DNA from 2 places in the Ottowia oryzae genome. Region 1 is predicted to be linked to the other one. Evidence: predicted binding sites of a transcription regulator. Region 1 holds the regulator's gene; the other holds the start of a gene.
The links. Region 1 encodes NrdR, which represses ribonucleotide reductase genes. Its sites were predicted from a motif close to CACNANATNTNGTG; they were not measured.
Positions count from the first base shown of each region.

Region 1 (3,999 bases):
CGTGTATGAGAACCTGCACTACGCCGAGGCGGGCCTGTGCCGCTCGCCGCTCGAGCAGGCCATGACCGCCGAAATGCACGCCCGCGCAGCCATCGAAGCCGCCGCCCGACAGGCGCCTGCCGCCGACAGCGCCTTCCCCGACCAAGCCCCCACCGCCTGAAGGAGCCCTTTGTGAGCGAGCCACTGCACATCGTCTGCCCCCACTGCCAGACCACCAACCGCGTGCGCGCCGACCAACTGGCCAGCGACCCCACCTGCGGCCAATGCAAGCAGCCGCTGTTCACCGGCCACCCGGTGGCGCTGGACGATGTGACGGCGTTCGACAAGCACATTGCGCGCAACCAGATTCCCGTGCTGGTCGACTTCTGGGCGCCCTGGTGCGGGCCCTGCCGCATGATGGCGCCCGCCTACGAAAAAGCCGCCGCCGAGCTGGAGCCGCGCGTGCGCGTGGCCAAGGTCAACACCGAAGCCGCCCCCGCGCTGGGCACGCGCTTCAATATCCGCAGCATCCCCACGCTGGCGCTGTTTGTGGGCGGCAAGGAAGTGGCGCGCCAGCCCGGCGCCATGACGAACCCTGCGCAGATCGTGCAGTGGGTCGCGGCGCACGTGCCGCGCTGAGTCACTCGCTCATCGGCGGATGCTTTCGAGCGTTGCGCGCCGCTCCGCCGATTTGCCGCGTGTGCGTCACGGCCAGCTTCGCCCTGGCTGCCAGCGCCGCGCGCTTGCTGCGGTGCGGTTTACTTTCGCGCTTTCAGCGCACCAGCGCCTCGTAGGCGCGCCGCGTGGACGGCGACACCGCTGCCAGCACCTGTTCATAACTGCTGTGGTGGCGCGCCAGCAGCCTGGCTGACGCCACCGGGCGCGAGCGGCAAAACCAGTGGCAGCTGTGCTGCATCAGGTACAGCTCGGCCGTCATGGTGAAGGCTTTGTCTTTCGGCGCCAGACCGTCTGCGTTGACCGCCAGCGTCTGGATGGCGCGGGCGTGCAGCTCAAAAAGGCGGCGCGCGTCGATCAGCCGGTCGCGCGGCAGCAGTTGCTGCGCCCAGGGAATGGCGAAGGGCAGTTTGCCGAACTGCGCCAGCGGCGCCGGCACCTTGGCAAAGTCGGCGGCAAAGCGGCCAAACTGCGACGCCAGCGCCTGCTCGGTGTCTTGCAGCGTGCCCCAGATCTGCGTGCGGCGGTCGGGGTCGGCCTCGCCCACCCAGCGCAGGTAGCCTTCCGTCAGGTTTTCCATCAGCTGCTCGATCCGGTACTGGCCCAGCACGCTGCCCAGCAAGGCGATGCGGCGTGCCTGCTCGCGCGCCCTGAAGACGGCGAAGACGATGAAGACGAGGACGAGCAGGGGTAACAGTTCCATGGCGGCGACAAGGTCAGGGGTGGCGGGCGGGCGCTGCGCCCATGCGTGGGCCGCGCGGCGCCAAGCGGCCCGAGTGTGGCAGGGCGGCCAGCGGCCGCGCGCACGGCAGGGTCATGGCCGTGTCGGCGCGACCAGCGGCGCCACGAAGTTCGGCACCGCGCCGTCGCCCTTCCACAATTCGATGAGCATGGTGCTGGGCACTGGCGCGCGGCCGATGCGGGCGGGGCGCATGGGGGTGTCCAGAATGGGCGCGATAAGGGCCTGCACGGCGCGGTCTGTGCCGGCGTCGCCCTGGATTTCATAGCGCTCGATCACCCCTTGCGATGAAATCCACAGCTGCACGGTGATGCGCGGGTGCGCCTGCGGCCACGGCATCTCGGCCAGGTGCCAATCGTTGTCGATGGGCACGGGCGCCTGGTCGGCTTGCGTGGCGTCCAGCCAGCCGCCTTGGTTACTGGCGCTGCGGGCGGAATCGGGCAGCGCGGCGGACGCAGGCAGGTCGGGTGGCGCTGGCTCCGGTGGCTGAGCGGGCTGGGGTGGCGGCTGCGGCGTGGGCGCCGGGCGAGGGCGCGGCGCTGGCGGCGGCGTGTCGGCTGGCTCGGGCGCGGTGATTTCAGGCGCCGCTGCGGGCGCCGCGGGTGCGTCCGGCGCGGGTGATTCCGTCGGTAGCGGTGCGGGCGCGGGCGCAAGCTGCGGCGGCGCGGCGGTGCGAAAGTTGACGTGCCACGCCGCAGGTTGAGAGCGCGCAGGCGGCCGCACGACCACGTAACGGCTGAGCGACAGCCACAGCAAGGCGTGCAAGGCGATGGCGGCGGCCAGCGCCCCCACCAGCGCTGGCTTTGGCCCGCGCGTTGGCATTCAGCGCCGCACCTCGTCGACCAGCGCGCGAAACTCGTCGATGTCCTCAAAGCTGCGGTACACGCTGGCAAAGCGCACGTAAGCCACTTTGTCGAGTTTTTTCAGCTCGCGCATGACCAGCTCGCCCAGGCGGGCCGAGGCCACTTCGCGCGCGCCGGTGGCCAGCAGCTTTTCTTCGATGCGCTCGATGGCGCTGTCGATCTGTTCGGTGCTCACTGGGCGCTTGCGCAGCGCCAAGTCCAGCGATCCCTGCAGCTTGGCGCGCTCAAACGCCACGCGCCGGCCGTCCTTCTTGACGATGCTGGGAAAGCTGACGTCGGGCCGCTCATACGTGGTGAAGCGCTTGGCGCAGTGCCCGCACTGGCGCCGCCGACGCACAAAACCCCCGTCGTCGGCCACGCGGGTGTCGACCACTTGGGTTTCGGTGTGGGCGCAGAAAGGGCAATGCATCGGGCTTGGGAATTTATACGGAGAATCGGGCTCTAGCGCTGGTGTGGCCTGCGCCAGAAGCTATCAATATAGCAGCAGAACCACAACGTAAAAACGGCGCCGTCTGTGGCAGAGCGGCGCCGCGGTCGGTCACAACGAAGTGCGCCGTGTCAGCGAATTAGCCGCCGTAGACCGGGAACTGTTTCGTCAGCTCGGCCACCTTGGCGCGCACGGCGGCCAGGTTGGCTTCGTCTTTCGGGTTGTCCAGCACGTCGGCGATCAGGTGGGCGGTGGCGCGCGCCTGGTCTTCCTTGAAGCCGCGCGTGGTCATGGCGGGCGTGCCCACGCGGATGCCGCTGGTCACCATCGGCTTTTCCGGGTCGTTGGGGATGGCGTTCTTGTTGATCGTCATGTGGGCGCTGCCCAGCACGGCTTCGGCTTCCTTGCCGGTGATGCCCTTGGGGCGCAGGTCGACCAGCATCACGTGGCTTTGCGTGCCGCCGCTGACGATGCGCAGGCCGCGCTCGGTCAGGGTGTCGGCCACCACCTTGGCGTTGGCCTTGACCTGCTTGGCGTACTGCTTGAACTCTGGTGCCAGCGCTTCCTTGAAGGCGACGGCCTTGGCGGCGATGACGTGCATCAGCGGGCCACCTTGCAGGCCGGGGAACACGGCGCTGTTGATGGCCTTTTCGTGCTCGGCCTTCATCAGGATGAAGCCGGCGCGCGGGCCGCGCAGGCTCTTGTGCGTGGTGCTGGTGACCACGTCGGCGTATGGCACGGGGTTGGGGTACTCACCGCCGGCGATCAGGCCGGCGTAGTGCGCCATGTCCACCATGAAGATGGCGCCCACGTCCTTGGCCACCTTGGCGAAGCGGGCGAAGTCGATTTCAAGGCTGTAGGCGCTGGCGCCGGCAATGATCAGCTTGGGCTTGGTTTCGTGCGCCTTTTTCTCCATCGCTTCGTAGTCGATGGCTTCCTTGGCGTCCAGGCCGTAGCTGACCACGTCGAACCACTTGCCCGACATGTTCAGCGGCATGCCGTGCGTCAGGTGGCCGCCTTCGGCCAGGCTCATGCCCATGATGCGGTCGCCGGGCTTCAGGAAGGCCATGAAGGCGGCGATGTTGGCGCTGGCCCCGCAGTGCGGCTGCACGTTGGCGGCTTCGGCGCCGAAGAGCTGCTTGACGCGGTCGATGGCCAGCTGCTCGACGATGTCCACGTACTCGCAACCACCGTAGTAGCGGCGGCCGGGGTAGCCCTCGGCGTACTTGTTGGTCAGCTGGCTGCCCTGGGCGGCCAATACGGCGGGCGAGGTGTAGTTTTCGCTGGCGATCAGCTCGATGTGGTCTTCCTGGCGC
Region 1 is NZ_CP027666.1:2,313,063-2,317,061, forward strand. It holds gene C6570_RS10745 (hypothetical protein) at 1-160, shown strand, start outside; gene trxC (thioredoxin TrxC) at 172-618, shown strand; gene C6570_RS10755 (hypothetical protein) at 752-1,357, opposite strand; gene C6570_RS10760 (hypothetical protein) at 1,469-2,215, opposite strand; gene nrdR (transcriptional regulator NrdR) at 2,216-2,665, opposite strand; gene glyA (serine hydroxymethyltransferase) at 2,823-3,999, opposite strand, start outside.

Region 2 (3,999 bases), 880 kb from region 1:
ACCAGCCATTGCGGCTCGATCTCGAACGCCGTGGCGTACAGCTGCTTGATGTCCTGCGGCACCCGGTCGATGGGGCGCAGCGAACCGTCGAAGTGCTTGAGATCCATCACCATCACGTCGTCCCACAGGCCCAGGCGCTTGAGGTCGCGCACCAGGTACTGGTTGATCACCGTGAATTCGCCCGACAGGTTGGACTTGACCGACAGGTTGCCAAAGCACGGCTCGATCGATGCGTCCACACCGATGATGTTGCTGATGGTGGCCGTCGGCGCGATCGCCACGCAGTTGGAATTGCGCATGCCGTCCTTGGCGATCTTGGCGCGCAGCGCGTCCCAGTCCAGCGTGCTGGTGCGGTCTACTTCCACATAGCCGCCGCGCGCTTGCTCCAGCAGCTGGATCGAGTCGATCGGCAGCACGCCTTTGTCCCACAACGAGCCCTTGAAGCTGCTGTATTTGCCGCGCTCGGCCGCCAGTTCGGTCGATGCCCAATAGGCGTGGTAGCAGATCGCCTCCATCGAGCGGTCGGCGAACTCCACCGCTTGCTCGCTGGCGTAGGGGATGTGCAGCGCGTACAGCGCGTCCTGGAAGCCCATCAGCCCCAGGCCCACCGGGCGGTGGCGCAGGTTGGAATCGCGCGCCTTCTTCACGGCGTAGTAGTTGATGTCGATCACGTTGTCGAGCATGCGCATGGCCGTGGCCACGGTTCTCTTCAGCTTCTCGTGGTCAACGCTGCCGTCCTTCAAGTGCTGCAGCAGGTTGACCGAGCCCAGGTTGCAGACCGCGGTTTCGGTGTCGCTGGTGTTCAGCGTGATTTCGGTGCACAGGTTGGACGAATGCACCACGCCGACGTGCTGCTGCGGGCTGCGCACGTTGCAGGCGTCCTTGAAGGTGATCCAGGGGTGGCCCGTCTCGAACAGCATCGACAGCATCTTGCGCCACAGGTCGATGGCCGGCAGGGTCTTGCTGGGCTGGATCTCGCCGCGCGCGGCGCGCTCTTCGTACGCGACATAGGCGCGCTCGAAATCAGCGCCAAAGCGGTCGTGCAGGTCGGGCACGTCGGAGGGCGAGAACAGCGTCCAGCTGCCCTTTTCCATCACCCGGCGCATGAACAGGTCGGGGATCCAGTTGGCCGTGTTCATGTCGTGCGTGCGGCGGCGGTCATCGCCCGTGTTCTTGCGCAGCTCCAGGAATTCTTCAATGTCCAGGTGCCAGGTTTCCAGGTAGGTGCACACCGCGCCCTTGCGCTTGCCGCCCTGGTTCACGGCCACGGCCGTGTCGTTGACCACCTTCAGGAACGGCACCACGCCCTGCGATTCGCCGTTGGTGCCTTTGATGTGGCTGCCCAGGGCGCGCACGCGCGTCCAGTCGTTGCCCAGGCCGCCGGCAAATTTGGACAGTAGCGCGTTCTCTTTGATGGATTCATAGATGCCGTCCAGGTCGTCCGGCACCGTGGTCAGGTAGCAGCTCGACAGCTGCGAACGCAGCGTGCCGCTGTTGAACAGCGTGGGCGTGCTGCTCATGAAGTCGAAGCTGGACAGCACTTCATAGAACTCGATCGCGCGCGCCTCGCGGTCGATCTCGTTCAGCGCCAGGCCCATGGCCACGCGCATGAAGAAAGACTGCGGCATCTCGATGCGGCTTTTCTTCACGTGCAGGAAGTAGCGGTCGTACAGCGTCTGCAGGCCCAGGTAGTCGAACTGCAGGTCGCGCTCGGGCTTGAGTGCCGCGCCCAGGCGCGCCAGGTCGTACTGCTGCAGGCGCTCGTCCAGCAGCTCGTTTTGCACGCCGGTGCGGATGCATTGGGCGAAATGCTCGGGGTAGCGCTCGCCCAGCTGCGACAGGCTCAAGGTTTCGCCCAGCACTTCCTTGGCGATGGTGTGCAGCAGCAGGCGCGCGGTGACGTAGGTGTAGTCCGGGTCTTTCTCGATCAGGGTGCGGGCGGCCAGGATGGCGGCCTTGTACACCTCGTCCACGGGCACGCCGTCGTACAGGTTGCGCAGGGTTTCATCCAGGATGGGCGCGCTGCTGACGTCGGTGCCCAGGTTGGCACAGGCTTGGTCAAAAAGTGCCTTCAGCGCAGGCAGGTCCAGCGCCACGCGCTCACCTTTTTCTAGCACGTGCAGCACCGTGGCGGGCGCGGCAGCGCTGGCGGTGGCGGCTTGCTGCGCACGCTCTTGCGCGCGGCGCTCGCGGTACAGGACGTAGGCGCGCGCCACCTCGTGGTGGCCGCCGCGCATCAGGCCGAGTTCGACCTGGTCCTGCACGTCTTCGATGTGGAAGGTGCCGCCACCCGGGCGCGAGCGCATCAGCGCGCGCACGACGTTCTGCGTCAGCTCATCGACCACCTCGCGCACGCTGGCCGACGCTGCGCCCTGCGTGCCATGCACGGCCAGGAAGGCCTTCATCATGGCGACGGCGATCTTGGCGGGCTCGAACACCACCACGGCACCGTTGCGCCGCATGATCTGGTACTGCGCCAGCGCGCCGCTGGGCGCGGCCGACACGGCATCTTTCAGCGTGGGCGGTGCGGTGCGGGCGGTGGTGGGGGCAGGCGTGGCGGCACGTGCTGTTGGCATGAGATCCTCGATTCAAGTTGTTGTCGGATAAAGGATTGCGGCGCGCGAGGGCGCAATCCGGTGTAAAGCGACTCCCCGTGGGGGAGTGGGTTGAAGCACTACATCTAGTGTGTGGGTGGAGTTTAAGCCACTACCAGTAGTAGATGGCGTGCTTTTGGCCGATCGTGTGAAATTTCTGATGGAGCGCAAACTTGCCGCGCGGCGTCTGGTGCGCGCCAGGCCTTGCTGGGCCTGCGTGTGCGCGCGCGGCCGACCGTGGGCGAGGTGGCTGTCTATCCGACAGGCGGTAGGCCAACCGTGGCTCAGATTCCACGGTGGCGGCAAGGGTTATGCCGAAAGACTTGACCGGCGCCGCGTGCCGGCTTTACCCGATGGCGCGCGAACAGCGGCGCAGCTCGGGGCCGTGCGGCGGCGCTAGCGCTGGTCGATGGTCTGCACCAGCAGATCGACGTAGCTGTCTTCGCCCTGGGTGATGCGGATGCGCACTGGCAGGTACTGCAGGCTGGGCGCGAACCAGATCTCCGCCACGATGGAGCCGCGCGGCTTGGCCAGCTGCCGCGGCCTCAAATGAACGGCCTGCACGGCGCCCAGGGTGGGCAGCTGCAGGGTTTCCTCGCCCAGGATGTCGTAAGTCCACTCGTCCACGCCGCCGGGCCGTGCCAGCCAGAAGTTGACCTGCCCGCCCGGGCGCAGTGGCACTTGCCCGGTGGCAAAGCGGTGCCCCAGCTCGACGAACTGGCTGGCCGCGTCCTGCACCGCGTTGGGGCGCGGCACGCGGTTGCCGTTGTTCAGCCGCACGTCTTCGCCAATGCGCACGCCGCGCCGGCGCTGGCGCACCTGCTCTTCGTACACCTCGGGTTGCAGGCCTTGTTCGGTGATCGCCCCCTGGCTGGTGAAGCGTGAAGACAGCAGGATGCCCAGATCCATCTGCACGACCGCCTGGTAGCGCGTGCCTTCGCGTTGCCACAGCACCTGGGCGCTGCCGTGCAGCTCACCCCGGTAGTTGCCGCTGAGCTGGTAGCTGAGCCGCGTGTCGCCCGGCCAGGTCTGCACGAAGGCCGGCACGGCGCCGCTGGCCGCCACGGCGGGCGCCGATGCCGTGGGCTCTGGCGCCGAGGTCGCCGCCACGCTGGGCGCGGACGCTGCCGCGCTGGCTGCTTGCGCCGGGGCTGAGGCGGCTGCCTGCTGGGCGGCGGCGATCTGGGCGGCTGCGTCGGGCGAGTCGCTGCCGCGGGTGGCGGAATCTGCGGGCGCGGTGGCGTCGGGCGCGCCCGCCTGGGCGGTGCCGGTGCCAGTGTCGGTGACGGTGGGGGCCTGGTCTTCAGCGGCGGCGCTGGCGGCGCGGGCTGGTTTGGGTGCCGGCTTCGGGTGATTATTTGCTTTGTTTTTAATAGCTGCTGGCGCAGGCAGGATGTGCGCTGAA
Region 2 is NZ_CP027666.1:1,433,075-1,437,073, forward strand. It holds gene C6570_RS06755 (ribonucleoside-diphosphate reductase subunit alpha) at 1-2,576, opposite strand, end outside; gene C6570_RS06760 (DUF3108 domain-containing protein) at 2,991-3,999, opposite strand, start outside.
Region 2: the regulator NrdR is predicted to act here: its motif matches at 2,673-2,686, upstream of C6570_RS06755 (ribonucleoside-diphosphate reductase subunit alpha).